One region of the Fictibacillus sp. EA-CB0309 genome, then DNA from elsewhere that is predicted to be linked to it. Evidence: a T-box and tRNA genes for the amino acid it is inferred to sense, from the RefSeq annotation. Region 1 holds a T-box; the other holds one or more tRNA genes.
What was found. The T-box of region 1 lies ahead of tyrS (tyrosine--tRNA ligase). A T-box ahead of a tRNA ligase gene usually reads a tRNA of that ligase, here a tRNA-Tyr.
Positions count from the first base shown of each region.

Region 2: it encodes a tRNA-Tyr, which carries the amino acid that the T-box ahead of tyrS (tyrosine--tRNA ligase) is inferred to sense. The anticodon was not compared.

Region 1 is NZ_CP169271.1:2,899,364-2,915,214, forward strand. Features, by position in the region: gene ACEWFH_RS16245 (S66 peptidase family protein) at 1-96, shown strand, start outside; gene ACEWFH_RS16250 (carboxypeptidase regulatory-like domain-containing protein) at 414-8,702, opposite strand; gene tyrS (tyrosine--tRNA ligase) at 8,894-10,141, opposite strand; T-box leader at 10,570-10,805, opposite strand; gene ACEWFH_RS16260 (MarR family transcriptional regulator) at 10,814-11,326, opposite strand; partial or broken gene ACEWFH_RS16265 (DUF3626 domain-containing protein) at 11,463-12,445, opposite strand; gene ACEWFH_RS16270 (hypothetical protein) at 12,687-13,274, shown strand; gene ACEWFH_RS16275 (cation:proton antiporter) at 13,448-14,677, opposite strand; gene ACEWFH_RS16280 (cation:proton antiporter regulatory subunit) at 14,674-15,174, opposite strand; gene ACEWFH_RS16285 (hypothetical protein) at 15,314-15,634, opposite strand; gene ACEWFH_RS16290 (amino acid permease) at 15,746-15,851, opposite strand, start outside.
Region 2 is NZ_CP169271.1:3,636,894-3,652,744, forward strand. Features, by position in the region: gene ACEWFH_RS20405 (YhgE/Pip family protein) at 1-74, opposite strand, end outside; partial or broken gene ACEWFH_RS20410 (ATP-dependent helicase) at 338-2,540, opposite strand; tRNA gene ACEWFH_RS20415 (tRNA-Leu) at 2,684-2,768, opposite strand; tRNA gene ACEWFH_RS20420 (tRNA-Cys) at 2,791-2,865, opposite strand; tRNA gene ACEWFH_RS20425 (tRNA-Gly) at 2,879-2,953, opposite strand; tRNA gene ACEWFH_RS20430 (tRNA-Gln) at 3,013-3,087, opposite strand; tRNA gene ACEWFH_RS20435 (tRNA-His) at 3,097-3,172, opposite strand; tRNA gene ACEWFH_RS20440 (tRNA-Trp) at 3,188-3,261, opposite strand; tRNA gene ACEWFH_RS20445 (tRNA-Tyr) at 3,277-3,361, opposite strand; tRNA gene ACEWFH_RS20450 (tRNA-Thr) at 3,444-3,519, opposite strand; tRNA gene ACEWFH_RS20455 (tRNA-Phe) at 3,527-3,602, opposite strand; tRNA gene ACEWFH_RS20460 (tRNA-Asp) at 3,648-3,723, opposite strand; tRNA gene ACEWFH_RS20465 (tRNA-Met) at 3,729-3,805, opposite strand; tRNA gene ACEWFH_RS20470 (tRNA-Val) at 3,833-3,908, opposite strand; tRNA gene ACEWFH_RS20475 (tRNA-Glu) at 3,936-4,010, opposite strand; tRNA gene ACEWFH_RS20480 (tRNA-Ser) at 4,037-4,128, opposite strand; tRNA gene ACEWFH_RS20485 (tRNA-Asn) at 4,133-4,207, opposite strand; rRNA gene rrf (5S ribosomal RNA) at 4,217-4,331, opposite strand; rRNA gene ACEWFH_RS20495 (23S ribosomal RNA) at 4,396-7,333, opposite strand; rRNA gene ACEWFH_RS20500 (16S ribosomal RNA) at 7,522-9,071, opposite strand; gene ACEWFH_RS20505 (nucleotidyltransferase-like protein) at 9,332-10,198, opposite strand; gene ACEWFH_RS20510 (YgzB family protein) at 10,318-10,683, shown strand; gene perR (peroxide-responsive transcriptional repressor PerR) at 10,726-11,157, opposite strand; gene ACEWFH_RS20520 (cob(I)yrinic acid a,c-diamide adenosyltransferase) at 11,265-11,813, opposite strand; gene ACEWFH_RS20525 (D-2-hydroxyacid dehydrogenase) at 11,815-12,765, opposite strand; gene ACEWFH_RS20530 (aminopeptidase) at 12,975-14,084, opposite strand; gene ACEWFH_RS20535 (H-type small acid-soluble spore protein) at 14,230-14,409, shown strand; gene bcp (thioredoxin-dependent thiol peroxidase) at 14,437-14,907, opposite strand; gene ACEWFH_RS20545 (potassium channel family protein) at 14,970-15,143, opposite strand; gene ACEWFH_RS20550 (hypothetical protein) at 15,140-15,385, opposite strand; gene ACEWFH_RS20555 (NADPH-dependent FMN reductase) at 15,702-15,851, opposite strand, start outside.

The DNA.
Region 1 (15,851 bases):
GGCTATTATAAGGCAGCGATACCACTCGGCGTGAATGTAAACATGAATACGTTCAATCGTACACTGACCGTGACTGAACCGGCAGTGAGTCCATAAAAAAGTGCATATTGGGCTCTTGAAACGGGTCACTAGCTATACTAAGCAGGGTATATAGAATGTTAATTCAAGAAATTCTCGGATTAATTCTAGAAATTCACACGTTATTCCGGCGAGTTTTGGCTATAATACGGCGAGTTTCGATCATAAATCGGCGAGTCGACACATCTCGACAAATATCAGACATCCATATACCCTCCCCCTCCAAAAAAAACAGACAACTCACGCATACCAAATTACGCTAAACAATAAAAAAGAGATTGACCGTTAAGCACTCACAAAATGCTGTGCAGGTCAATCTCTCTTTAATTAGTCTGTTAATAGTTTACTAGAGTTGCACAATCCAAACCAATAACAAGTGTTCGGCGGACCGGACCTCCTGAACTGTCAACAAAATAGGCTAATACTGCGCAACCTGAATTTTGATCAATCCTTAGAAGTGTAAAAATGGTTGGACATGCGCTTCCAGGAATGCAGAGCGGCTTACCGTTTATGATGACAACTACGCCATTTGGTACTTGGCTTGGTAAAAGATTAATCGTTATCTCAGTGATTTCACCGTCTACAATCGTCACCGTTCCTGTGAACACTCTATATCCATTTTGAGTAACGGTAATGGAATAAACACCTGGAGCTAGCCTTCCGAAACTAAAGACACCATTTGCTCCGGATACCGTTTCAAAGGTTGTCGCGCCATCACGCAAGACCACGGTTGCCCCTGAAACTGGCAGTCTAGTAAATGCATTGATAACTCTTCCTTCAAGCGCACCAAATCCTGACCCTAGTACAAAATTTACCGTTAAGTCGTCTCCTGGAAGGGCTGTTACTACTTGTGATTGATCGTCATAGCCAGGAGCTGATGCAGTCACGGTAAGGGTACCAGCTGGCAAGTTTCCGATTACATAATTTCCATTTGGTCCAGATGCTCCACGGCCAACTATTAAACCATTTTCATCGAATACAGACACCACGGCATTAATGACCGGGAACGCTGCCAAAATCACAGCTTGATCTGCTGAAGAATCTGCTTGAATGGCCAAAGCACCGCTGTCCGAGCCGATGATCTCTGGTAATAGCAAGTTGGTATCTGAAGTGACACTTCCCCTAATCGTTACAGGATTTCCGACGAGCTGATAGTCTGCTGTTGTTACAGCTCCAGCCGTAACACCGATTAATCTTGCATCACTTGCATATCGAGAGGCTGTTGCGCGAGCGGAGTATGTTCCAGGAGCCAATCCTGTTACGGAATAATTGCCATCTTCGTCTGCTACATCGCTCGTGATTGGTTCATTATCTGTGCTAAAGACAAATACTACTGCACCAGGTATCGCAAGGCCCGTATTTCGATCTGTTACTCTGCCTGCAATCGTTCCAGGATTCCCTGCTAACACAAAGTTTACCGTTGCTGTATTTCCAGGTTCGACTGTAAAATTTTGAAGTGACTGTTGAAAGTTCGTATTAATCGCTACGATGCTGTAAGAACCTGCATCAATATGATTGATAAAATAACGGCCGTCTATATCGGTCTGAACCTGAACGACTACTGAAGCTCCATCCTTAGCAAGTGTTATAAGGGTATCAGCCAGTGGTTGACCACCTTGATCCGTCACCCTTCCCCCAACGGCTGAAATTTGAGAGAGCAGCACTAAATCTTGAATGCTTACTGAATTGCTGAATACTTCTTCACTGGCTTCTGCTGTTCCAAATTCAGCTGCATTTGCAACAACCGTATAAACACCTGGAGGAAGACTGTTTACAAGATATCTGCCTTCATTATCCGTTATCGTAACAGCTATAACTGGACCTGCCACTCCAAATGCCCGGACTTCTATAGAGGCGTTTGGTATCGGTTCACCGGTTGCAAGACTTGTTACGGTTCCGGCTAAGCTCCCTGGATCTGGACTTAATGCTACGTTATCTATAGTCGTCTCATTAGCTAAGATGAACACCCCGGCTAAGTTTGAATCAAAGTTTACTGCTGTTACATTCACCTGATAGCGGCCCGGTGCTAATCCAGAAACAGAGTACCGTCCGTCATTAGCAGACAAAATGGAAATGACCGTACTTTGAGTGCTGTCAATGACTCGAACAGAAGCACCAGGGATTGGATTGCCTGTAAGCTGGTTAGAGACGATACCTGTGAGCTCGCCTGGATCAGACACTAATTCTAGTCGTGTTTCCGTGATTTGACCGTCCTGAACGATGACACCTTTTGTTGCGCTTCCGAATCCTGTTTTAGAAGCAGATACATTTAGCGATCCAAGCGGCAGATTGGTAATGAAGAACTGTCCGTTACTATCCGTTATCCCCGTTGCAACCACAATATTAGCAATATCCGTTACCGTAATTCTTGCTCCATTAATTGGGGTTTCTGTACCGCTTTCAACAACTGTACCACGTACAGCTCCAAATGCAGTTGCTAGATTGATAACCGCTTCTGTTACCTGATTAGCCACTACACTGACCGGTACAGTTTTTGACTGATATCCAGGAGCGATGACAATTAACAAATAACTGCCCGGCCTTACATCAAGGAAAGAGAATTGTCCTGAGTTATTTGTAGTGACCGTTCTAATAATAACACCGCTTGTATTGGCTAGCCTTACTGAAATCTGCCGGTTTACGATTGGATTTCCTGCTGCATCCACAACAGAACCTTGTATATCTCCTTGAATGACAGAAATATTTATTGATGCATTTGTTGTCTGATTACTTGTAACAATGGCTCCAACGGTGTTAGGAGCAAATCCAAACTTATCAGCACTTACTGTATACGTGTTTGGAGCTAATCCAGAAGCCAAATAAGCACCATTTGAATCTGTTGTCGTCGTACGGATGATGATACCTATTGAATTGATTACACTAATTACAGCGCCTACAACCGGATCACCGGTTTCAGCATTCCTCACGACACCTTGAATATTTCCTGGGTTTGGTTCGAGTGTAAAGTCGACATTCGTCCGAATTTCCCCTGGACCAATGGTAATTCCTCCGTTAAAGTTGGCGAAGTTTGGGGCTGTAACAACAAGTGTGTACGTCCCTGCTGCAATATTAGAAATTTCATACGATCCGTCCGAGCTTGTAGAAGCTGTTCCTGCAACGACCCCATTTAAGTTTACGATTTTTACCGTAGCATCTATTATCGGATCACCAGAAGTGCTGCGAACTGTTCCACGAATGGTTGCGGGGGTTGGAATAAGTGAAATGTTTGTAATCGTAGTTTGATCAGCTGTAACAGTAGCTCCTGTAGAGTTTCGCGCATAGTTGACAGCGGTCGCCACAACATTGTACGTGTCAGGTGGCAAGCCTGTCACAACATAGTTTCCTAGACTGTCTGTTATTGACCTTGCAATTGGATCTGTATCAGAAGTACGGAAGACAATGACTACACTTCCTACGAGTGGTCCATTTGTTTCAGCATCCGTAATTTTCCCGGCAATTCTGCCTAAAATTTGATTTAGTGCAATGTTTACAGAAGCAGTTCCTCCTGGCCCAACCGTAAACGTTACTTCTTCCCTCTGGAATCGGGGATCTACTGCTACCAACCTATATTGTCCCGCTGAGAAACCATTAATAAAATAACGGCCTTGTGAATCTGTTAATACTGAAGAGATGAGAACACCGGTATTCGTAAACAAGCGGATCAAAACATTCGCAAGCAGCACACCTGTATCTTCATTCGTAACGATACCTGTAACAGAACCCGGATTATTTGTAAGCAGAATGTTTAATGTCGTGGTCTGATTCGGTTGAACAACAGTAGAAGCTGATTCTGAACCAAAATCCTGTAAGGACGCGACAATGGTATAGGAGTTTGGCGAAAGTGCACCAAATGCATACTGTCCGTCACTGTTTGTCAGCGTAGTTCCAACTATAGGGCCAGCTGATGAAAGCTGTCTAGCGATTACCGATACGCCTGCTAGCGGCTGACCACTCTGTCGGTCACTGATTACACCCGAAATCGTACCTGGTGATGGAGACAGTGCAAAGCTCAAAACACTGGTTGCATTCGGTTGAATGGTAAAGCTAGCTAAATCTGTTGTGAATCCGTCTGCTGTTGCCGTAGCTCTATAAGATCCAGGATTAAGATCAGGAACTAAATACTGACCAAATTGATCTGCTACAGCAGTCGTAATAATCGCACCAGTATCTGTAGAAACAATAATGATGGTCCCCGGTATTGGATTACCTGTAATAACATCGGTAACAAATCCACTCAATGATCCAGGTGTTGGCGACAAACGCAGTGTGATATTCTTTGTTTCATTTGGATTAAGAAACAATGTGGCTGTATTAGATCCAAAGTTATCAGCAGATGTACTGATTACAACATTTCCTGGAGGAATGTTAGAGATGGTAAATTCTCCGTTGCTGCCGCTAACCGAACGGTTTAAAAAGATCCCGTTTACCGTCGTTACTAAGATGACAGATCCTGTTATTGGTGCACCAGAATTCGCATTGACCACTTGGCCGGTTACAGTAGCTGGCAATAAACTTAATGGTACGGTTACTGGCACCGTTGTTCCCGCAACCACATCGATTGGGACTGTATTCGAACTGTATTGATCTGCTGTTACGTTAATAAAATACCTGCCTGGGCTTAAACCTAAAATGATAAATGTACCATCTGGATTCGCAAGGAAAGATCTGAGCAGCTGACCTGATGAATGCAGCAGTCGGACTTGAATATCGTTGCCTGTTACTGGATTTCCGTCCTGATCAACGATCTGACCGGTAACGTTTCCGACCGTGCTGGATAGCTGAATATTAGCACCGGCAGTCTGGTTGCTCGTAACGATTGCGCCTGTTGTTACAGTTGAAAAATCATCTTTGTTGGCCGTAACCGTATAGCTGCCTGGTGCAAGATTGCTTACGATATAGTTTCCTGCTGGCGATGTTAAAGCAGAGCCTATGAACGCGCCATTTGTTGTTCGGACGATGAGCGTCACACCACTTAGCGGAGTTCCGTTTTCATCGGTCACTTGACCGGCGATCGCACCCGGATTTGGTTCCAGCTGATAATTTGCTCCAGAAATTACCAGACCTGGTGTTGTCGAGATCCCTGCGATTAGTGAAGAAAAATTCTGAGCTGTGATACTCACCTGGAATGTTCCTGGAGGTAAGTTTCCAATCGAATAGTTTCCGTTGCTATCAGTAGACCCTAAACCAATGATCGTTTCGTTAGCATCGAGGATTTGCACGATTGCATCTTTTATCGGTGTACCAGTTGTACTCGTGATCTGTCCTGAAACAGTGGCTGGATTCGGCTGTAGCGTCAGTGAAACCGATGACGTCTGATCCGCAAAAACACTGACCCCTGTAACAGCTGTCTGATAATTTGGCAATGACGCTGTTATCGTGTATTGTCCTGGTGCTAGGGAATCAAATCGGAACACGCCTCCAGGAGCAGTTGTTGCCGAACTGATTAAAATGTTATCAGCTGTAAAGAGCTGAATGGTCCCTCCTCCAAAGGCAGGGGAGATCTGTCCCTCAATCGTTCCCGGATTAGGCGGCAGGTCCACATTACGAATCGTGATTAAGTTCGACTGAACAATTGCTCCTGTTTGGTTTGTCTGAAAACCTGGTGCTGAAACGATAACATTATAAGACCCTGTTGCAAGTCCTGTAATTAAATAGTTTCCTAGCGCATCCGTTATCGTTGTCAAAATCGTTAGTCCGTTCAAATCCGTAACTCTAACCGTCGCCCCGCTGATTGGTCCTCCTGATCCTGTAATATTTCCTGAAATACTGCCTGGTGATGGATCGAGAGAGAGGTTCGTCGTTTCAGTTTCTCCTGCTGTTAATATGACGGTTGCCGTATTCGTTTGAAAATCATTAGCACTAACCACAATTGCATAGGTGCCTGGTGCCAAGTTCTGAACTTCATACATTCCATTGGGATCGGTAAATGCAGATGCAATTGGCGTACCGTTTAGATTTAGAATCCTTACTTCAATAGATGCTCCTGTAATGGGTGTTCCTGTTGTACTATTGAAAACAGTCCCTGTTATAGTTGCAGGGTTAGGTGCAAGATTAAATGACACAACCGTTGTTTGGTTGGAGTCGATGATTGCGCCTAGTGACAGTGTTTGATAAGTGTCCTGAGAAGCTGTTGCGGTGTACGTTCCTGGTGCCAAGTTCGTAACCGTATACCTCCCCTCGTCATCTGCAACGTTTCTTGATATAACCGTTCCTGAACTGCTCTCCCTCACAACAATCGTGGCACCTGCCAGCGGCGTACCATTTGTTACGACTATCCCTGTCAGCGTTCCCGGATTCGGTTCGAGCTGCACTTGAACAGATGTCGTTTCATTATCCTGAATGATGACGCCTGCTGTATTGCTCGAAAAGTTTGGTGCTGTCACCACCTGGGTATAAGAACCAGGAATCAGATTGTTAATTGTATATGATCCGTTAGCATCCGTGACGGTAGACCCTACAAGTAAATTGTTTTGGTAAAGTTCAACAATAGCCCCTGAAAGTGGAGTACCCACATTGGATGTGACTGTACCGGTTAATAATCCAACGATCCGTCCTAAGCTTGCATTGACCGTGCTAGTCGTATTTGACTGAATCATTGCCCCTAAAACAACTGTTCCGTATCCATTAACGGCAAACGTAACGGAATAAGTTCCAGGAGGCAACTGTTCTACCGTATATTGCCCTCCTCCATTGGAGGTTGTTTGCGCAATTGTAATGCCGCTTGAATTGAGCACACGAATACTTGCTCCAGAAAGAGGCGCATTTGTTCCAGCATCCCTAACTGCACCTGTGAGTATGCCTGGATTTGGTGTAAGAGCCGCATTCAGCGTAGTCGTCTGACCCGCTGTTAAAGTCGTACCGAGAAGCTGTGTTCCAAAGTTTGGTGCAGAAAAGCGGACACGATACTTTCCTCCCGCGAGATTGTTTAACGAATAAAGACCCGCACCATTCGTCGTTGTGCTTGTTATAACAATCCCCGTTTCATTTAACACTTCTACAGTTGCACCAGAAATTGGATTACTGTCTGTATCGGTTACCGTTCCTTGAATACCAGCCGGATTTAACGCAAGCGTGAAATCATCGGTCTCCGTTTCATTAGGAGCAAGGTCGATCCCTCTTGAAGCAGATTGGAAGTTTGTTGCTGTCACGCTGATCGTATAGAAACCAGGAATAACGCCAGAGATGCTATATTGTCCAAGTGCGTTAGTCGTTGCAGTGGCAACTTCTATACCTGATGTGTCCGTCAGTTTGACAACCGCATTTTGCAGTGGGCCGAACCCTGCACCGATAACTGTCCCGTTTACTTTTGCCGGAAGAGGATTTAACAGCAGCTCTACTCGACTGATATTTCCGCTAGTAACCGTTGCACCGCGAACGGCTGAAGTATAGTCAGGATACGAGAACGTTAATGTATACGAACCAGGAACCAATCCTGTAAAACTATATTCGCCGTTACCATTGGTCGTAGTGGAAGCAATCGTCGTAAGACCTTGTTGAAGAAGGACATTTACACCTGTTAATGGCAATCCTGTTGAACCGTCTTTTACATTCCCCACGACACCCCCGGTTGTTTGAACCGTTATCACCGTTGTAGCCGTGCTTACAGGCAGTGTGTTTCCAGTGAAGTTATCAATCCCGCTTGTGGTAGCCGTCTCGAGGGTTCTGGAACCAGCAGTCGTAAAAATCCCTGTTACAGAAAACGTTAACGTCGTTTGCGTTCCTGCGGCCAGGTTCCCAACGTTCCAGCTAAGTGTTTTTGAAAGTGAATCATAAACGGCATTCCCGCTTGCCACATTGATTAGTGTGAAATTCGAGATCAGATCAAGACCCAAAACATCACGAATAAATACGGTGGTTGCCGCACTTTTACCAGTATTAGAAAGGGTTATTCTCGCCGTGTATGTGGCAGAATCACCAGCCAGAATCGTTGTCGGCCCAGATAATAATTGTTTGGAGACAACTAGTTTTGCTTGTACGTTAACCTCTTCTGGTGTAACCGGGTTTGATAGAGCATTTTGAAATTGAAAACCTTCAGAAGTTCGAAGAGAGTCTTTATTGTAGTTGTTGGCGTTTGCTGAAGTGAAGGAGATGAGTTGAAGAGGACTGTTCGCATTGATTCCTAGAAATGAAAACAATACAGAGACAGGAATGAAAAAGTCTAAGAAAAAGTCTGGGTCTCCGCTAAAAGTTGAATCCGCAGGCGTTACCCTTGCATAATCAAAGTTTACAATCGGCTGTGTAAAGTTTGGTGCTCCTTGCCCGTTTGTACCTTCAGCCTGGTCAGTCCATGAGTTAAACTGAACGATCGTATTTTGAATAAGTTCGAGTCTTTGCAGATTTCCGTTAACCGTTAAAAGCCAGTTGTATGTGCCTGGCACTCCCGTTGTATTAATTAAAACACCCCAGGCAAAGTTACGAAAAGCCGTCAAAGCATTATTTCTCGGATCACCGTTTAAACGAAGTCTAAAATAAACATTTGTAGTGTCATAGGCGACATAAAATGAGGGGAATTGCGCATTACCTACCAGGTCAGTGGAAGCTGGAGATTCGTCCCCTACAACATCGAAATAGGGTTGTCCACCAACACTTATTGAGGTAAATTGAATGTTACTTGGAAATGGCATATTAAAGTATTACACTCCTTTTATCTTTATCTTATAACTTATTCCTCCATTCCCCATTTGGTACGATATTCGCCTATGTTTTAAAGAAAAGTGACACATTTTATTAGACGATTTGCCTTCTGTGTCACTTCAACTGTAAAGTACATCCGTAAAAAAAGAACCATACAATATGGTCCTTCTTACCTTCTGCCTTAATTGGTTTTAACCTTCACAAATTTCCGCTTACCCACTTGAATGATTAAATCATTCTTTACCATCACTCGTAGATTCGTATCTTCTACTTTTTCACCATTGATCTTAACACCTCGATTGGCAATCATTCGGCGTGCTTCACTTTTTGAGGTCAGCATCTTCAGTTCAACAATCAAGTCAATAACAGATACTTCCTCTGCACCACTCCACTCCTCCACCGGAATCTCATCTGGCATTGTTCCTTGCTGGAAAACGTTTATAAAATGCTGTTCGGCCGCTTCAGCTGCTTTCTCGCCGTGGTACATCCGCACAATCGTTTTTGCTAAAGTCATCTTCGCATCACGCGGGTGCATCTTACCGCTCTCGATGTCACCTTTCACTCGTTGAAGTTCTTCAGGCGTAAAATCTGTTACGAGATCAAAGTACTTTGTCATGAGCGGGTCGGGAATTGACATCGACTTTCCATACATTTCTTGCGGTGCTTCATCGATCCCAATGTAGTTTTTCTTGGATTTCGACATCTTTTCAACGCCATCGAGTCCTTCAAGCAGCGGCATCAGCATCGCAACTTGCTTTTCTTTGCCGAACTTTTCTTGGTAATGTCTGCCCATTAAAATGTTAAAATGCTGGTCCGTCCCGCCTAGTTCAATATCACACTCCAGCATAACGGAATCGTATCCTTGCATAAGCGGGTAAAAGAATTCATGCAACGAAATCGGTTTACCTGTGGAGATTCGCTCATCAAAATCATCACGCTCCAAAAGCCGTGCGACTGTTATTTTTCCAGCAAGGTTAATCACATCTTCAAAGTTAAGCTGTGAGAGCCATTTAGAGTTGTAATGAAGTTCTACTTTTTCCATGTCCACGATTTTGCCGAACTGTTCAAAGTACGTCTTCGCATTGTGCTTCACTTCTTCTGTTGTTAGCTGTTTACGCGCAACAGACTTCCCTGTTGGATCGCCAATCTTCCCCGTAAAATCACCAATAATCAGCTGGATGATATGGCCGTTTTCTTGAAACTGTCTGAGTTTATTCAGGACAACCGTATGACCAAGATGTACGTCTGGCGCTGACGGGTCTAAACCGAGCTTTATTTTTAAAGGGCGGTTTTCAAGAATCGATTTCGCCACTTTTGTTTCTAGATCTTCGGAAGGAATGATCTCCTGAACACCTTGGCTATAGATCGCCATCTGCCTCTTCACTTCATTGCGTTGATTCTCTGTTAACTGTTCTATAACCTGATTCATCTGAATTTCCTCCTTTTTTTTACAAAACTGTTCTCTAAACGCTGTATTCGTAAGCTTTTTCTCTGTAAGTGGTTCATTTCCGTTTCCGGCTGCAATTATCTTTTTGGAAGGAGCCAAAAGTTACAAAACAGTTGCAAGTTCGGCTCTCAAAACGGGCCTACACTTATACCTAGCAGGGTATCACCACAACTAATTCGAGAAATTCCGGACTTATTTCCGCGAGTTTTGGACTTAATTCGGCGAGTTTTACCTTTAATTCGGCGAGTTTTGCCCATATATCTGCGAGTTTACATAAATCGACAAATATCGAGTGCCCTATACCCCTACCCCTAACAATTTCTAGCCCCATTGCTTCCCGCCAGGTTTCTGCACTTTCAACTACTACAGATCTAGTGTTTAAAAAATAAAAAAAGACCACATCCCAAAAACTAAGGGACGTGGTCTAACTTTTACACGCGGTACCACCCTAATTGAAGAAACTGAACATTCTTCCACTCGAAAAAAATAACGGTTCTCCCGTTCTTTGCATCTGACCACAATAGTCAAAAACAAAGAAAGCTCTTGGTAATGTAATTCACATGATCTTTGTGCCGGTTCGCACCATCCACCGGCTCTCTTGTTACAGGGAGATCATTGCTACTGCGTTTCCTATCATCGCATGTTTATATAAAATTAAAAGTTGTTTTCTCGGATGACTCGTCTAAGCAAGCCCGATATTACTTTTTGCTCCTCAACAGATAATGAAGATACCACTTCAACTTCACCTTGATGAAACTGGGGATATAACTCCTCCATCACTTTTCTGCCGTTTTCCGTCAGCACCACACATGTGATCCGTCTGTCACGGTTATCCACTTTTCGATAGCAAAGTTCTTTTCGTTCTAATGTATTCGTGATGTTGCTGATCGTTGCTTTCGAAACACCCGCTGACACCGCGAGTTTTTTCGTCTCTACCGATTCCCAGATCCAAAGATCATACAAAATGGAAAACGACGTCCACGAAAGCCCGTGTTTCGCTAGAACTTCCCGCTCCATCTTATTCCTCAATCCTTGTGCCGCTCGGTAGAGATTGGTTACGACAGTTATAGCGTCTAAGTGGAGTGACTCTATGGGCGCTTTCGCTAATTTATTGATGGTATCCTTTTCTTCCGGCAATAATTCACCGAACTCATCAAAAGAATAGATGCTAACCACTCCTTAAAGTTTTCATAATCGTTAGCATTGAAACGATAATAGCAGAAATGAATTTTTTATGCAAGCACATTACTAATAATCTTCCCCGATTGAACGGATTTTTGTCCAATCCATTTTATTAAAAAACTCAATGCATTGGTTTTCCATACCTTACTAATACGTGCCACAATAATTTTAATTCTTGTAGTATTTCCTCATGTGTTCCTCTATCACTCCAACCATTTGGACTGCGTTTTAAATCAAATACAGCTTCACCTATACGGTGTGCATGGATTAAACCATCTTTGTTCGCTATACGTGTGGCGAGTGATGGCATGGTAGGACCTCTAAAATCCGTAGGAACTTCGTCAACGGACAGTTGGAATCCAGAATGCCAGTATAGGTCAATATCGTAAGAATCACAAAGTCTCTGAAGTGTTTCTCCTGTATTTGTTTTTTAAAAGATGGATCTGCTACAAGGATCTCAACATCTTCCTTTAACTGAACATCACCATGAACTTGCGCCTCTATATAATGGTTTAAGTTACGCGAAGCATCCTTGCCTTCTGGATTTAAAAAAGGTTTTCCTATATTCGAATAAAGATGTTGAATCAGCTTACCAGGTGTAAGCTCTCTTTCACCAATTGCAAAATCACTTACAAAAATGTCTGATAATAACGCTGCTAAAATCATATCGAATTCCAGAAGCGTGCCCTTTTCTTTAGGATTCTGATGAGAATCTAAGTATGTGAATGTAGCACGTTTTGACACTTCTTTCTTAAGAAGAAAATAACATGAACCAAACCTTGGTGCAGGCCCATCAGGGTGCAGCATTACGTTTAACGCTCCATACTTTGGACGTTCTTTGTTTGCTGTTCCTTCCATTTGAAAAGCACCATCAAACAATATTTCTTCCCATTTATCTCTTGCCCCGCCCGAAAAAGCACTCAAACTGCCATTGGATAGTAATGTTTCAAATTGACTTTTATAGATTCCCTGCTCTAAAAGCGCTTGTGCAACACTTCTCATATCGAGGTCAGGACGATCTGGATGAAAGTGAAGAGCAACACGTGCGTTCGCTTTTAATCGGTCTACTGCAGATCGAAAAAACGTATTCTCTACGTTTGACATCTTAAGCACATGCTGAATGGCAGCATGTGCTTCTTCTTTATGTTTTCTGGCATAGTCATCATAATGCTGTATCGCATATTTCTGAGATTTTGTTAACTTCATACCTCGACTCCTCTGTTTTCTTAACCCATCCTTTCCTTCGATAAAAACATCCAGAACCCTTTCCAAAGCCGTATAAAAATATATAACTGTATCGTTTACATTCTGAGAAGAATATACTTTTAAAAAGGAGGAAGGTCGTATGGCACAACGTAAAAAGCAAAGAATTACAGGCTCACGCAGTTTTCATACACCAAAGTTGATTCCTCTTATACTGATGATTTTCATTCTATTCACTTCAGCTCTAAGTCTATTTCTATCTTCTACACTATTTAATGAACACCTCGTCTTATCCGAAGGTTCTCTTTGGTTAGCGATGTCCTTGCTTTCTTTATTCATTGCTCTGGTCTCACTTCATTCTAAGATGGATCATGTATTGGAAAAGATACTAGTTCCCATTATCATTATAGGTTCACTGGTATGCTCAGGAACGTTTGCCTTTACCACTCTTCAGCTATTATCTGATAAAAAGAACTATGATGAACAAAAGTTTAAAGTTTCAGAGGGTATACCCAGTCACATAGAGTTTGACGGATCAAAAAATGGTTCGGACTATGTATCATCTTTTACCATTCATGGTGTAAAGATTAAGGTAGCTCACATGAATATTACAGAAGCCACTTACAAAACTGAACTGAAAAATAAACCATTAAAACTCCAATATCTGCCTCATAGCAAGTTTGCCGTTAGCCTGGCAGAGATTGTAGTAAAAGATATTCAACAAAAATAAAGCACAGCTTTCATTTCTAAAAGCTGTGCCAATCTTTAAATATTCTTTAGAAACTTAAATATTTCTGGATACTCGTGCTGTGGAATTAAGTTATTATAAAAATGAGTAAACACCACGACCAGCACTACGGTGAATAAAATAAACGCAACAACCTCTTTCATCAACCATACTCCCTATCCATTTACTTTCTTTTTTAAATGCTGCTTATCTTCTGTTTTCCATTTAAAAATTCCGTTTAATAAAATATAAATTCTTTTTGATTCTTTTGTAAGCAACGGACCGAGAATGGCAAGTATTAATACATACAGTGCAGAAAATGGTTTTAATACAGAAGCCAAGCCACCAGCCATACCAATGTTCGCTACTATGATAGAGAATTCTCCTCTAGAAACAATCGTCAAACCGATGTTGGATGAAGCTTTATGAGACAAGCCTGCTTTCCTTCCTGCAATCATACCCGCCACAAAGTTTCCTACGATTGTGATAACGACCGCTCCTAGTGCAAGCCAAACTGCGCCACCCAACGTGAACGGGTCTATACTTAAACCAAAACTGAAAAAGAAGATCGCTCCAAAGAAATCTCTAAATGGTATAACCATCTTCTCTATTCGTTCACTGTGTTCAGTCTCAGAAAAAACAAGTCCTAACAAGAGAGCACCGATCGCTTCTGCTACGTGAATGGTTTCTGAGAATCCAGCAATAAAGAACAAAGAAGCAAAAATCACGATAATAAAGATTTCGTTTGACGTAATGTTGAGTAATCTGTTTAAGTGTTTTGTACACGTTCTGGCAATGACAAAGAATAAAATCATATAGCTAAACGCGATTAAAATGGATTTAGTCACGCCTAATACGGATGTTGCATCTCCTAATACTAACCCAGAGATTATCGACAGATAGACAGCTAAAAAGATATCTTCGAACATAATAATTCCAAGAATCAGTTCCGTTTCTGGATTAGCCGTCCGCCTTAGATCAACGATAATTTTCGCTACAATAGCACTGGAAGAAATGGTTATGATTCCAGCGATGATGAGGATCTCTAATAGAGAAAAACCCATAATGTAAGCGTAGATCAAACCTAATGAGAAATTGATAAGAATATAGATGCTGCCGCCAACAGCGATGTTTTTTCCGGAGCGTACTAATTTTCCAACCGAAAATTCTAAACCGAGATAGAACAGTAAAAACAATACGCCAACCCTGCCAAAGAAGGTAATGATTTCGTTGCTGTTAATAAACGTAAAATCCAAAACGCCAATAACAGGAGCATGCGGACCAACAATCATTCCAAATATGATGAGAAAAGGAATGATGGAAAAGTTTAATTTATTTGCGAGTAATGCAGCAAGTGCGATGATGACCAGTGCTGTACCAACTTCTAGTACAAGATGATTTGTCATTCACTGCTCACCTCTGCTGAAAACATCTCCTTAATAATTCTTTTAACACCAGGTCTTTCGCCTGATATGACAAGCATATCTCCTGAGTCGATCATCGTTTCAGGACCAGGATTCAATACTTTTTCATTTCCTTTGATGATTGCAATAACAGACACTTCATATTTTTGACGGATATCCAGTTCTCCAATTGTTCTTCCAACAGCAAATGCTTTTGAATCAACTCGATACCATTCAATCATTAGTTCATCAAAAGCCATCTCAATCGTTTCCAAAGCTTTTGGTCGATAGATCATACCACCAATGATGGCAGCAAACTGTCTAGATTCTGTATCACTTAATGTAACGGAAGAAAGACTTTCTTCGTAATCGTTCTTATCAAAATGATAGATTTCTCGTCTTCCATCATCATGAACGATCACGACCACTTTATCTCCATTAGCTATCTCCATTTCAAATTTCCTTCCGATACCTGGTAATTCTGTTTCTTTAACGATCATAACAATCTCCTTTTTGGTTTTTTGGCACGACAAATAAACGTTCGATTACATGTTTTTTCGAACCGTGCTAAGAATAATTTGTTTTGCTAAATAAACCTTACGTCGAAGGCCTTTTTAAAGGTATAGGGATTGTTAAATGTTAGAGGTAATTCGATTGAAATTGATAGGGGGTAAGTCGTACAATCTTGTTGCTAACTTGGCTAGTTGTTGGGTATACATGATATTCACGTAGTTCTTCTAAAGGTATTTCGATATCAACATAAACTGCTTTCGCTGACTTTTGTAACTTCTTACTTTTCGTTGGATACTCGCCGATAATGGTAGATTCATCGATTGACGCAGAGGATAATTCATAAACGTCATTTTGAGGTGGCGAGAATAGGTTTTCCATGTTGTAGTTTGGAAAAAGAGATGTGAACGCAAAAACGTACAACAAGACCAATAAAGAAAATTTCCGCAATTTCTTACTCCCCCTTTCTTTTGAATCTAATATAAGTGTACCACAACATAACACGATCCTGAAGTAAAGCGAAAAAGCCACCCTTTAAAAAGGCGGCTTTTTCATCTTCCGTTATTTACTTGTATTCAACTTACTATTTCGATATCCATAACTAAAGTAAAGAACTAGTCCTAGTACAAGCCATACTACAAATCCTTTCCACGTAAATGCAGAAAGC
Region 2 (15,851 bases), 740 kb from region 1:
CCCCATGTCGGTGATAGAAGAATACCACCATACACGACCGGTACGAGCAACGCTGCAATAACTGAAATCAGCACCCCTTTTTTGCTGCCAGCTTTACCATTTCAACCATAAATAAGCGAAAGACACTCATCCCTTTACCCCCGTTTATACAAAATAAGAACATTGATAAAAGTGAATAAGTATTCACTTCTACTAAAATGTATAATTCGGATAAACAAGGATAAATCCTTCTTATTAATCAGAAAATTGTAAAATATTAAAATATTTAAGGGATTTCGGCCTATATTGTATAAAATAAAAACGAACACCACAGAAGATAGTGTCCGCTTCACTAATTTTATTTAATAACAGGCTCTAATAATCCCATTTCCAGACATGTTTTAATAGATAGCTTTTTTCTTTGGATGAAAATTTCATATGAATCAACTCTTCATTCACATTCATAATTTCACCAGTTCCAAATACCCTATGTACAACGAATTGACCAGCATGCAATGCTCCTTTTCTCGAATTGCATTAGGATTGTACGGAACTCCATTTATCTTTTTTCATTCCTAACTTTTTCTCGATTACTTGAACCAACAGATTCGATGGATGAAGTTTGATCTGGAGGATTAATGATATTCCTAACGTCTGCAACAAATAGGGACTCTTCTGTCTTCTTTCCGTCACTATAACTATAAGTAAGAAGTTTCAATTGTTTCTTTGCACGGGTCATTCCTACATAAAAAAGACGAGTAGATTCCTCCATTAGTTTGCTGTCAGATTGATCTTCACTTGAAGGAATAACTCCATCTACTAAATCGATCATATATACTTTCTCGAATTCAAGACCCTTTGAGCTATGAAAAGTAGATAGCGTTACGGCATTTTGACCTTTTTTCTTTTTTGCTGTTTTTAGAACAGCTTCCAAATGCTTTAATCTTTTTGCAAAATCCTCAAGATTCTTAAGGTCTGATGCAATCTCTTCAAGCGTATTTAAAATACCAATCAAGTAATCAATACGGAACCCAAGACTCTTACTTATCTTCTCAAGTGCCTTCTCGTAACCTAATTGATCCCTTATGACACGAATAGCCAGGAGAGGCTCCATCTCTTTCATTTCTTTAAATGTTTTTTTACTTGATTCCAAAAGTTTGACCTGGTATTCCTGTAATTTTACATGTTTCAGTAAATTATCAAATACAGAATCGCTGTTATTCAATTGTTTTAAAGCACTCATCTGCTGCTTACTAATATAACCGTTAAATTTTAAATGAATTTTTTCTAAAATATCTGGCCTCTTATCTGTAAAAGCCATCCGCATAAAATTCAATATATCTTGAACGACCCAGTGTGAAAAAAAGCGATTGTCAGCATCCTTCATATAAAAGGAATTCCTGCACGATCAAAATCATTCATTAATCCAATAGATGAGGAATTGTTACGGTATAAAATGGCTACTTCCATTAGTTGACCTTCATCTTTAAGTTCCTTTACCAAGTATTTAGATTGTTCCTTAAAATTGATAAGATTCCTTATTTCAATAGGCTCAAACGGTGGATTCTCTGTAAACATATTCTTTTCGTATCTATTTTTATTTCGTTTAATCAACTGGTTAGAAACATTCACGATGTCCTGAGTTGAGCGATAGTTCTGCTCCATAAAAAGTATAACCACTTCTGGATACACCTTCTTAAATTCAAGTAAATAAGAAGGCTCAGCACCTCTCCAGCTATAGATCGATTGATCATCATCGGCCACAACACATATATTTTTATGGATAGAAACCAATTTTTCTATAATCGAATGCTGGACTAGTGAAGTATCCTGACTTTCATCCGTTAAAACATAATCGTATCTTTGCTGATACAGAATCAGCAAGTTTTGATTGTTTTCTAGTACCTCATTACCAATTGTAAGCATATCATCAAAATCCAATAAAATTTGATTTTGATCCAAACGTTTAAATTCTTCGTATTCCATAATAATTTGTTCCGCTTTCGGTACATCACATGATACGGTGGACCACTGTTCTCTAGGTAGCATTTTATTTTTAATGTAACTGATATAGGTTGCAAGCTCCTCCATTTGGTCCTCAGTTATGTTCTCACCTACTATTGACTTAAATAAATTTCTCAATATAAGCTTCTTATTTAACGGAACGTTTTCAACGGACGCTGCATTCTCACCTAACTCTTGCTCCCCTTCAATAATTCGAAAAGATGTCCCCGTCCCTCTGTAATAATTCCTAACTACTTCAAAGGCAAAGCTATGTATAGTAGAAAAATCGACAGGCGGAAGATCAGGATAAAATCTCATGAACCGTGCTTTCATATCATTTGCTGAGGCTTTACTAAATGTAACAGCCTTTATACGAGATGGATTTATACCTTTTTGCTTAATTAAATAACCGATCCGCATGATGATCGTGGTTGTTTTCCCTGACCCTGGTGATGCGAGCAATAGAAGAGGTCCTTCAGTCTGCAGAACCGCTTTTTTTGAACATCATTTAAAGCGATGCCTAAATCCTTTTTCATTTTAATGAAGAAATCTTCCATTATTCAGTACCCCCTTTGATGAAAATGAATCTTGTTATCTTCTATTAGTGTACAATATTTGCCTTTAAGCAAAATAACATCAAAATAAAAAAACTCCCCACAAACGTGAGAAGTTTTAAGTTTAAATGTTAAGTTAAGTAAAATGGTACCGGTGGTCGGGGTCGAACCGACACTCCAGAAGGAACACGATTTTGAGTCGTGCGCGTCTGCCAATTCCGCCACACCGGCATGTAAATCTTTTGAATTGGAATGGAGGCGGCACCCGGATTCGAACCGGGGGATAAGGGTTTTGCAGACCCGTGCCTTACCACTTGGCTATGCCGCCAGAATATAAAAAATGGAGCGGAAGACGGGATTCGAACCCGCGACCCCAACCTTGGCAAGGTTGTATTCTACCACTGAACTACTTCCGCAAGCATTTAATTAACTTATAATATGTTGTTAAAATCATCATATGTCATAAAAATAAAAATGGCTGGGCTAGCTGGATTCGAACCAACGCATGACGGAGTCAAAGTCCGTTGCCTTACCGCTTGGCTATAGCCCAATAGTTAAATGGGGCGGACGAGGGGAATCGAACCCCCGAATGTCGGAACCACAATCCGATGCGTTAACCACTTCGCCACGACCGCCACAGTATTAAAATTTGGCAGGGGCAGTAGGAATCGAACCCACACCAAAGGTTTTGGAGACCTTCGTTCTACCTTTAAACTATGCCCCTATAAGGAAAATAAGATGGTGGAGGGGGACGGATTCGAACCGCCGAACCCGGAGGGAGCGGATTTACAGTCCGCCGCGTTTAGCCACTTCGCTACCCCTCCACAAATGAAGACAGGTTTTATTATAAAACATAAACACCCTGTATTTCAATAAGTTTTTTATTCCATTTAAGGAAGAAAAAACTGGTGCCGGCTAGAGGACTTGAACCCCCAACCTACTGATTACAAGTCAGTTGCTCTACCAATTGAGCTAAACCGGCAAAAAAATGGTGGCTCGAGACGGAATCGAACCGCCGACACGAGGATTTTCAGTCCTCTGCTCTACCGACTGAGCTATCGAGCCAAGAATTAAATTCTTGGTGTTGTATAACCACCGTTTAAATAAAAATGGCGGACCCGACCGGGGTCGAACCGGCGATCTCCTGCGTGACAGGCAGGCATGTTAACCACTACACCACGAGTCCAATATTGGTTGCGGGGACAGGATTTGAACCTGCGACCTTCGGGTTATGAGCCCGACGAGCTACCAGACTGCTCCACCCCGCGATGATATAAATATGATATAAAAGTTTATGGTGGAGGATGACGGGTTCGAACCGCCGACCCCCTGCTTGTAAGGCAGGTGCTCTCCCAGCTGAGCTAATCCTCCATATTTTAAGTTGGTTATGTATAAAAGTGGTGACCCGTACGGGATTCGAACCCGTGTTACCGCCGTGAAAGGGCGGTGTCTTAACCGCTTGACCAACGGGCCATAGTTTGAGCTAGAGAGTATGTATCTGGCGGAGAGCAAGGGATTCGAACCCTTGATACGGGGTTGACCGTATACACGATTTCCAATCGTGCTCCTTCGACCTCTCGGACAGCTCTCCAATATGGCTCCACAGGTAGGACTCGAACCTACGACCGATCGGTTAACAGCCGATAGCTCTACCACTGAGCTACTGTGGAATATGTATGGCTCAGCGACGTCCTACTCTAACAGGGGAGACCCCCAACTACCATCGGCGCTGAAGAGCTTAACTTCCGTGTTCGGTATGGGAACGGGTGTGACCTCTTCGCCATCATCACTGAACCAATTATATTGAGAGTATGTTCTCTCAAAACTAGATACGACGTTTCCAAACGTTATGCTTTTTAAGGATAAGCCCTCGACCGATTAGTATCTGTCAGCTCCACGTGTCACCACGCTTCCACACCAGACCTATCAACCTCATCATCTCTAAGGGGTCTTACTCACTTAACGTGATGGGAAATCTCATCTTGAGGGGGCTTCATGCTTAGATGCTTTCAGCACTTATCCCGTCCACACGTAGCTACCCAGCTATGCCCCTGGCGGAACAACTGGTACACCAGCGGTGTGTCCATCCCGGTCCTCTCGTACTAAGGACAGCTCCTCTCAAATTTCCTGCGCCCGCGACGGATAGGGACCGAACTGTCTCACGACGTTCTGAACCCAGCTCGCGTACCGCTTTAATGGGCGAACAGCCCAACCCTTGGGACCTACTTCAGCCCCAGGATGCGATGAGCCGACATCGAGGTGCCAAACCTCCCCGTCGATGTGGACTCTTGGGGGAGATAAGCCTGTTATCCCCAGGGTAGCTTTTATCCGTTGAGCGATGGCCCTTCCATGCGGAACCACCGGATCACTAAGCCCGACTTTCGTCCCTGCTCGACTTGTAGGTCTCGCAGTCAAGCTCCCTTGTGCCTTTACACTCTGCGAATGATTTCCAACCATTCTGAGGGAACCTTTGGGCGCCTCCGTTACTGTTTAGGAGGCGACCGCCCCAGTCAAACTGCCCGCCTGACACTGTCTCCGAACCGGATCACGGTTCAAGGTTAGAATTTCAATACAGCCAGGGTAGTATCCCACCGACGCCTCCACCGAAGCTGGCGCTCCGGCTTCTCAGGCTCCTACCTATCCTGTACAAGCTGTACCAAAATCCAATATCAAGCTGCAGTAAAGCTCCATGGGGTCTTTCCGTCCTGTCGCGGGTAACCTGCATCTTCACAGGTACTATAATTTCACCGGGTCTCTCGTTGAGACAGTATCCAAGTCGTTACACCTTTCGTGCGGGTCGGAACTTACCCGACAAGGAATTTCGCTACCTTAGGACCGTTATAGTTACGGCCGCCGTTTACTGGGGCTTCAATTCAGAGCTTCTCCCGTAAGGGATAACCCCTCCTCTTAACCTTCCAGCACCGGGCAGGTGTCAGCCCCTATACTTCACCTTGCGGTTTCGCAGAGACCTGTGTTTTTGCTAAACAGTCGCTTGGATCTATTCACTGCGGCTCTCTCGGGCGACAAACCCTATCAGAGCACCCCTTCTCCCGAAGTTACGGGGTCATTTTGCCGAGTTCCTTAACGAGAGTTCTCCCGATCATCTTAGGATTCTCTCCTCGCCTACCTGTGTCGGTTTGCGGTACGGGCACCTCTTTCCTCACTAGAGGCTTTTCTTGGCAGTGTAGGATCAGGGACTTCGGTACTAAAATTTCCCTCGCCATCACAGCTCAGCCTTCACGTTGGGCGGATTTGCCTACCCAACAGCCTAACTGCTTAGACGCACTATTCCATCAGTGCGCTCACCCTACCTTACTGCGTCCCCCCATTGTTCAAACGGAAAGGAGGTGGTACAGGAATATCAACCTGTTATCCATCGCCTACGCTTTTCAGCCTCGGCTTAGGCCCCGACTAACCCTGAGCGGACGAGCCTTCCTCAGGAAACCTTAGGCTTTCGATGGACAAGATTCTCACTTGTCTTTCGCTACTCATACCGGCATTCTCACTTCAAAGCGCTCCACCAGTCCTTCCGGTCTGACTTCGCTGCACTTCGAACGCTCCCCTACCCCTGTACCATACGGTACAAGCCATAGCTTCGGTGATACGTTTAGCCCCGTTACATTTTCGGCGCAGAGTCACTCGACCAGTGAGCTATTACGCACTCTTTAAATGGTGGCTGCTTCTAAGCCAACATCCTGGTTGTCTGGGCAACTCCACATCCTTTGCCACTTAACGTATACTTTGGGACCTTAGCTGATGGTCTGGGCTGTTTCCCTTTTGACTACGGATCTTATCACTCGCAGTCTGACTCCCGCGGATAATTCTCTGGCATTCGGAGTTTGACTGAATTCGGTAACCCTGTGGGGGCCCCTAGTCCAATCAGTGCTCTACCTCCAGGAATCTTGCCGCGAGGCTAGCCCTAAAGCTATTTCGGGGAGAACCAGCTATCTCCGTGTTCGATTGGCATTTCACCCCTACCCACACCTCATCCCCGCACTTTTCAACGTGCGTGGGTTCGGGCCTCCATTCAGTGTTACCTGAACTTCACCCTGGACATGGGTAGATCACACGGTTTCGGGTCTACGACCACGTACTATGTCGCCCTATTCAGACTCGCTTTCGCTGCGGCTCCGTCTTATCAACTTAACCTTGCACGGGATCGTAACTCGCCGGTTCATTCTACAAAAGGCACGCCGTCACCCGTTAATGGGCTCCGACTACTTGTAGGCACACGGTTTCAGGATCTATTTCACTCCCCTTCCGGGGTGCTTTTCACCTTTCCCTCACGGTACTGGTTCACTATCGGTCACTAGGGAGTATTTAGCCTTGGGAGATGGTCCTCCCGGATTCCGACGGGGTTTCACGTGTCCCGCCGTACTCAGGATCCACTCAGGAGAGAACGAAGTTTCAGCTACAGGGCTGTTACCTTCTTTGGCTGGCCTTTCCAGACCGCTTCACCTACTTCGTTCCTTTGTAACTCCATGTAGAGTGTCCTACAACCCCAGAGGGCAAGCCCTCTGGTTTGGGCTGATTCCGTTTCGCTCGCCGCTACTCAGGAAATCGCATTTGCTTTCTCTTCCTCCGGGTACTTAGATGTTTCAGTTCCCCGGGTCTGCCTTCTCATACCCTATGTATTCAGATATGGATACCATCCCATTACGGATGGTGGGTTCCCCCATTCGGAAATCCCCGGATCAATGCTTACTTACAGCTCCCCGAGGCATATCGGTGTTCGTCCCGTCCTTCTTCGGCTCCTAGTGCCAAGGCATCCACCGTGCGCCCTTTCTAGCTTAACCTTATATGATGTTTACACATCAAAGATTCTTGCTTGGCGCAGATTGTTAAATCTGCCTTGCATATTGTTTGGATGTCGATATCTAGTTTTCAAAGAACATCTTGAAAGAACATAAGTTCCTTCAAAACTGAACAAAAGAAGAATAGGTGTACTTACGAAACAGTCGAAGCTGTTTCATAATCTCCATAGAAAGGAGGTGATCCAGCCGCACCTTCCGATACGGCTACCTTGTTACGACTTCACCCCAATCATCTGTCCCACCTTCGGCGGCTGGCTCCCAAAAGGGTTACCCCACCGACTTCGGGTGTTACAAACTCTCGTGGTGTGACGGGCGGTGTGTACAAGGCCCGGGAACGTATTCACCGCGGCATGCTGATCCGCGATTACTAGCAATTCCGGCTTCATGTAGGCGAGTTGCAGCCTACAATCCGAACTGAGAATGACTTTTTGGGATTGGCTTGGCCTCGCGGCTTCGCAACCCTTTGTATCATCCATTGTAGCACGTGTGTAGCCCAGGTCATAAGGGGCATGATGATTTGACGTCATCCCCACCTTCCTCCGGTTTGTCACCGGCAGTCACCTTAGAGTGCCCAACTGAATGCTGGCAACTAAGGTCAAGGGTTGCGCTCGTTGCGGGACTTAACCCAACATCTCACGACACGAGCTGACGACAACCATGCACCACCTGTCACTTTGTCCCCCGAAGGGGAAAGCTCTATCTCTAGAGTGGTCAAAGGATGTCAAGACCTGGTAAGGTTCTTCGCGTTGCTTCGAATTAAACCACATGCTCCACTGCTTGTGCGGGCCCCCGTCAATTCCTTTGAGTTTCAACCTTGCGGTCGTACTCCCCAGGCGGAGTGCTTAATGTGTTAACTTCAGCACTGAGGGTGGAACCCCCCAACACCTAGCACTCATCGTTTACGGCGTGGACTACCAGGGTATCTAATCCTGTTTGCTCCCCACGCTTTCGCGCCTCAGCGTCAGTTACAGGCCAAAAAGCCGCCTTCGCCACTGGTGTTCCTCCACATCTCTACGCATTTCACCGCTACACGTGGAATTCCACTTTTCTCTCCTGCACTCAAGTCTCCCAGTTTCCAATGACCCTCCACGGTTGAGCCGTGGGCTTTCACATCAGACTTAAGAGACCGCCTGCGCGCGCTTTACGCCCAATAATTCCGGATAACGCTTGCCACCTACGTATTACCGCGGCTGCTGGCACGTAGTTAGCCGTGGCTTTCTGGTTAGGTACCGTCAAGGTACGAGCAGTTACTCTCGTACTTGTTCTTCTCTAACAACAGAGCTTTACGACCCGAAGGCCTTCATCGCTCACGCGGCGTTGCTCGGTCAGGCTTTCGCCCATTGCCGAAGATTCCCTACTGCTGCCTCCCGTAGGAGTCTGGGCCGTGTCTCAGTCCCAGTGTGGCCGATCACCCTCTCAGGTCGGCTACGCATCGTCGCCTTGGTGAGCCGTTACCTCACCAACTAGCTAATGCGCCGCGGGCTCATCTGTAAGTGTCAGCCGAAACCGACTTTCAAAAAAGAAACATGCGTTTCTTCTTATTATCCGGTATTAGCCCCGGTTTCCCGGAGTTATCCCCGTCTTACAGGCAGATTACCCACGTGTTACTCACCCGTCCGCCGCTAAATCAGAAGAGCAAGCTCCTCTTCATTCGCTCGACTTGCATGTATTAGGCACGCCGCCAGCGTTCATCCTGAGCCAGGATCAAACTCTCCATAAAAGTGTTTGTCTTGCTCGATTTTAAAACTGACGGAATTAATTTAATTCCTTACCTATTTCTTTTGTTCAGTTTTCAAAGAACTGTGTGTTTCGTGCGTCGCTCGTTTTGGCGACTTTATTAGGATAACATCTTAAAAAGATGATGTCAACCTGTTTTTTTATCGTGTTTCCCGTCTGCAACATTGTTTCTGTGTGTCGCAGCGACAAGAAATAATATAGCACGATATGGATAAACAGGTCAACACCTTTTTATAAAAAAGTTTATTCTTTTATTGAGTAGTAGCGATGGTACAGGTTCTTGCTCTTTGTTTCCCGCTTAATAGCCTTTATATAACCCTTGTCTTTTAAGTGAGTCAGAATCATAGGAAGATCTATCGCATAGTCTTGAACCTCATCATGTTCCATAAGTTCATGATAGGCCCACTCATCTTTTTGTTTAATAACACCTAACAAGTGGTGCCCACCTAATTTGGTTTTAGAAGAGAGTGAGAACTCAGATGCTAGTAATAGAAGTTCAATTCGTTTATCAATCGATTCTTCTCCTGTAACGAGTTCTTCATATAACTTGAAGATTTCCGGTTGAATCATCTTCACCTGATTCCAGACCGTAACTTCGGGATAGTAGCCATGTTCAATAACAGATAAACGCGCTAGATGATGAAGAGCATGCATGATATTGTTAAACGCATCTAAATAATGACCAGAGTGAAATAGTTCTTTCCCATCATTATAACGTCGAAGCAGTTTTGCAAACTCAAGACCAATCTTATGTGTTCTTTCTTCTGCTGGAAACTCGTGCAGCCTGTCTCGCAGTCTTGTTATGTATTCGTTACGGTTAAATAGAACTTTGCCGTTCATTACCCAGTCTACAGCTCTTTTGTTCGTTCCTAGCATCAGCCAAGAATTAAGAAGGTCTTCTGTTACAACATGCAGAGCAGCCGATCCTGAATCGAATTCATAGTGTTTAATCATCAAAGGTTGATCTGATTCTTTTACTATTATTAGAAGAATGCAGTCAAAGTGATCGGTTCCAGGGCTGAATGGTTTGTTTTTTTCAACAAAAAGAACACCAAGTGTGTTTTCGTGGCTTGCTCTCTCTTGATATAGCGGGCGTAAAATATCTTCCATGAAGGTCATCTCCCATTTTAACAAAATCCTGTTTGTTATCTTTCAACACCAAATAAAGAAATCCTTTTTCTTTTCTAGAGAGTTCATATGTTATACTAATGAACGGAGGAGGGACAGGTATGATAAAGTATACGAGTAAAATTAATAAAATACGTACGTTTGCCTTAAGCCTTGTGTTTATAGGTATTATCATCATGTATGCAGGCCTGTTTTTCAAGACAAGTTTTGTCGTTATGTCAATTTTTATGGTGGTTGGGTTTATCGCAACAATCGCCAGCGCTGGTGTTTACTTCTGGATCGGGATGATCTCTACTCAAGCTGTACAGGTCGTTTGTCCGAACTGTGGTAAGGTTACAAAAGTGTTAGGTCGTGTAGATGCTTGCATGTCTTGCAACCAGCCGCTTACGATGGATAAAAGTCTTGAAGGCGAAGATTTTGATGAAAAATATAATTCTAAACGCCAAATGCGTAAAGAAAATAGATAAAGCTGACTTACCGTAATGGCAGTCAGCTTTTTTTATTATTAATTAATGTTTTCTTTTGCAATCCGGGCATACTCCGTAAATTTCCATACGATGACGTCCTACATCGAAGCCCGTTACAGACTCTGCGAGACTTTCAACCTCGTCTAGACCAGGATAATGAAAATCCACAATCTTTCCGCATGAATCACAGATGATATGGTAGTGATCTGTTGTCACACAATCAAATCGACTTGATGAGTCTCCGTAAGTCAGTTCTTTTACAAGACCTGCCTCTTTAAAAACTCTAAGGTTGTTGTAGACTGTTGCTACACTCATATTTGGAAATTTCCCTTCCAGCGCCTTGTAGATCTCATCAGCTGTTGGATGGGACATGGATTGGATAAGATGCTCTAAGATAGCATGACGCTGAGGCGTAATACGTACACCTGCTGATTTTAAGTTGTCAATTGCAGCATTGATTTTTGCGCTAGACATCGTCATGCACCCCATTTCTTTAAGAATTCTTACTTTATAATCGTTATAATTAGTCTACTGCTACCTACAAGTTTTGTCAATTGAAGTGCAGCAAATCGAAAACTATTTTAAGAATGATCTTCATGCAGGACAGGCTCGCTTACTTTCACTTGTTCGTTAACATAACGTGCTGCTATAAACAAAAAGTCAGATAGTCTGTTTAAATAAGACATTACTAATGGATTAACGCCTTCTATTCCAACAGCAATCCGCTCAGCACGTCTCGCAATCGTACGAGCTGTATGAAAAGCACTGGCTGATGGTGAGCCTCCAGGAAGAATGAATTGTTTAAGAGGTTTAAGTCCCTCTTGCCATGTGTCGATGGTTTCTTCAAGAAAACGAATATCCTCTTCTTTCAACTTCCACGCCACTTCTTTACCAGCAGGTGTCGCCAGTTCGGCACCGACATGGAACAGAACAGTTTGGACTTTTTGCATAATTACCGTTGCTTTTTCTGCCCAATCTTCTTTAGGCAGCAGGCTGACTCCGAAGCCGATCATGCTGTTGGCTTCATCACACGTTCCATAAGCATCTACACGTACATCATTTTTAGAAACGCGTTCACCAAAAATTAATGAAGTCGTTCCTTTATCTCCAGTTTTTGTGTATATTTTCATTTTAATACCCCCGGTCATAAGGAATGATATTAACCATCTCTTCCCGCTTATCATTTCTATATAATGTTAGATTATCACAAAAGATCTCAATGGCTCTTTCCTGGTAAAGAGGTGAGATCCCCGATAGGTGTGGAGTAACCGTTACGTTCTCCATATCCCATAGTGGACTTTCTTCTGCTAATGGTTCTTTTTCAAACACATCGAGTACAGCATGTCTAATCTTTTTCTCTCGCAGTGCTTGAATTAGCTCTTCCTCATTTACGGTCTTCCCTCTGCCGATGTTGATGAATACCGCGCTCTCTTTCATGAGTGAAAATGCTTCCTCTCCGACAAATTGATGAGTTTGTTGTGTCGATGGGAGAACGTTTACGATAAAATCACTTTCTTCATACAGCCTACTGATTCCTTCTTTATCCACGATTGAGTTGCAATGTTCAGCAGGATGCCCGCTTCTATTAAATCCTATTGTTCTCATATTGAATGCTTTGGCCAGCCTCGCTATTTCACAGCCGATTGCGCCAGTACCGAGTATACCGAGAGTCTTTCCAGAAATCTCAGTCATCGGAACTTTCCGATCCCATGTGTGCTGCTTTTGATTTTCTAAAAGCAGACTCGCCTTACGTGACACTTGAAGCATCATCGAAATCGTATATTCTGCCATCGGTGTCCTATGTATACCTCGCGCATTCGTAATGAGAACATCTTGTTTTTCTAGTGCTTCAAAAGGCATCTTATCAAGACCTGCAGAAATGACCATGATCCATCTAAGGACTTTTGCCTCAGCAACCAATTCATCTGTCAAATCTTCTCCATACGATAGTAAGATTTCTGCTTTTTCAAGATATACCTTAGCTTCTTTCATGTTGTTGTAAAAACGGAACTCCTCTTCAGGGAAACGCTTCTTTATCTCGTCTTTTATCTCTTCTCTTAATCTTGCACTTGAAAGAATCATGAGAAACACCTTCTTTTACATGGAATAGAAAAAGCGGGAACGTGTTCCCCGCTTTTTTAGTTGTTGCTGTTTATTTAGGCTGTTTTCGTAAGCTTTGTTGCTCTTGAAAGTGGTTGATCTCCGTTTCAGGACGCTCGCTTTTCGCGGGGCGTGCGGTGAGCCTCCTGCCGCTTTGCGCCATTAGGAGTCTCCACCTTAGAGAACAGCTTTTATTTTAGATTTTCCGGATTAAGACCTAGAAGTTCTGGTAAAACGAACAAGCCATCTTTTCTGATTAAAACATCATCAAAATAGATTTCTCCTCCGCCGTATTCAGGGCGCTGAATCAAGACCATATCCCAGTGGATACCAGATTCGTTTCCGTTATAAGCATCTTGATACGCTCTGCCGGGCGTGAAATGAATGCTTCCGCCGATCTTTTCATCAAACAGAATGTCTCCCATTGGGTGTTGGATTAGCGGATTCACACCGATAGCGAACTCACCAACATATCGAGCACCTTCATCCGTATCAAAGATCTCGTTTAATTTCTCGGTGTTATCAGAAGTGGCTTCAACAATTTTCCCATCCTTAAACGTAAGTCTAACGTTATTAAACGTTGTGCCATGGTAAGGACAAGGCGTGTTGTATGTGATTGTACCATTTACACTGTCTTTAACTGGCGCTGTAAAAACTTCTCCATCAGGAATGTTATTTTCACCCGCACACATGACTGCCGGAATCCCTTTAATTGAGAACGTTAAGTCTGTGCCCGGTCCAGTGATGCGAACTTTATCTGTACGTTCCATTAATGCGTGAAGCGGTTTTTGTGCTTCCGCCATCGCCTTGTAATCTACGTTGCACACATCAAGTACAAAATCAGTGAACTTTTCTAAGCTCATTTTAGCCATTTGAGCAAGACCAGTTGTAGGATAGTTCAGCAATACCCATTGGCGGTCATTGATAATCAAGTTTTGAACTGGCTTGTTCAGTTCTGCCTTCATTTGAAAGATGTCGCTTGGCACTTCAGAGAACTCAGAATCATTATTTTTACATTGAATGGAGATATAAGCATCTATATCTTCCATGCGAGCTAGATCCCATTTCACTTGTGCTTCAGTATGCTCTCTTGTTGATCCCAACATCAAAGCACGAGAAATCTCTTCGTCAGCAAGCTGTACGTATGGATAGGCTCCCATCTTGTATGTTTCTTGTACGAGTTCTTTTACTAGTGGCTTCCCAGCTGTAAAAGAGGTAATAAGTACTTTTTGTCCTTTTTCAACTTTAAGTGAATGTGTCAGCAAAGTTCTTGCTAACGTAGTTAAACGCTCATCTCTCATTATGTATACCCCCGACAATATATGTTATAAAATTCACACTATTTTATTTTATCACTCATAATCCGTTATGCCTATTTATTAAGAATGAAAAGCATAGAGTGATAGCCTCTGCTGCATAATAACAACAGTGGAGGTGAATCATTACATGAACATATCACGCGCTCAGCAAATCATTGAATCGGAAAAAGAAATTGTAGTCCTGCATAACGGAACACCAGTATGGCTTCAATCTGTAGACGAGCACAATCAAACAGCAAGAGCTTATACGAGAGAACAGCCTGACAACGAAATGGAAATACCGGTAACCGAACTTCAGGAAAGTTAAAAAGCCCCGATTTCTCAGGGCTTTTTTCTATGACAGGTTTTCTTCTATAAATTTAAGTGCTTCTTCTACATGATCTTTCACTTTTACTTTTCGATATTCTTTTGCAATGTTCCCATCCCTATCGATAATAAAAGTGGAGCGTTCAATACCCATGTATTCCTTGCCAAAGTTCTTCTTCAGCTTCCATACGTCATAAAGCTCTGCAACCTTGTTCTCCTCATCCGCTAACAGGATAAAAGGCAGACCATGCTTCTCGATAAACTTATCATGGCGCGCTAGAGGATCGGGACTAACTCCGATAATAACGGTGTTTTGCTTTTCAAAATCAGCATGACGATCTCTAAAGTCACACGCTTGTGTTGTACATCCTGGTGTCATGTCTTTTGGGTAAAAATATAAAACAACATTTTTGCCTTTAAAATCTGATAATTGAACGTCTTCTCCGCTGCTTGCTGGCAGCTTAAAGTCTGGTGCTTTACTTCCTGTTTTTACGCTCATCATTTAGCCCTCCTTAAACATTATCTTCTTTAAGGGTAGCCTATAAATCTATTTTCAAACAACTATTTTGCCATTTTGTTGTGGTGAACAACCGAACTTAGCACGAAGGCAATGGGCAGCAAATATCCGATCAGTGCTTGAAGAGCAGCTATCCACCGTCCCGCTCCAACCGGAACAATATCTCCATACCCAACGGAAAGAATGGTGGTACTGCTAAAATAGATGCAGGCTTCTATAAAAGAAAAAAATCACTTTGATTGAGTTCTAATTTTATAACAGGGTACCCCATTAATGATATCAATGCATAAATGAGTCCAAATCCTGAAATAATCGTTCCATATACGATGAACAAGATCAGCAGATGACTCACTGGCATCAGATGTTCTTTTATCCCAGGATGTTTAAAAAGCATCCAAATGCTCCGGACAATAAGAGCTGCAGTTGTTATAAGTAAAATAATTAAAACGGCTTTTTCCATACAGTCCACCTCAATTCATCATATGAAAGGGTCGGATGTAATAGGACAGCCTTATTTTCGAAAAACTTTGTGGCTTTTGAAAGTGGTTGGTTTCCGCTCCAGGATGCTCGCTTTCCGCGGGGCAGGCGGTGAGCCCCTTGCCGCTTTGCGCCCTTAAGTGTCTCACCTGACCGCTAGTCCCGCAGGAGTCTCACACCTTGCGCTCCAACCAACTTGTCAATGAAGAGAATTGAACCAAAATACTTTTAAAGCAACAACATTTTTAAAGATAATAAAAATAAAGACAGTCCGCTTTATACAGACTGTCTTCCCCATTTTAAAATTTAGCTTTATTAACAGAGACGATCTCTGTTAGTTCTTTTAACTGAGTTGCCAGTTCACGGACACGCGTTTGAGCTAGTTCATCCACTAGCACATTGCCTTCATCAAAGTTCACCGGATCTGCCACATATTGATCAGGCAGCAC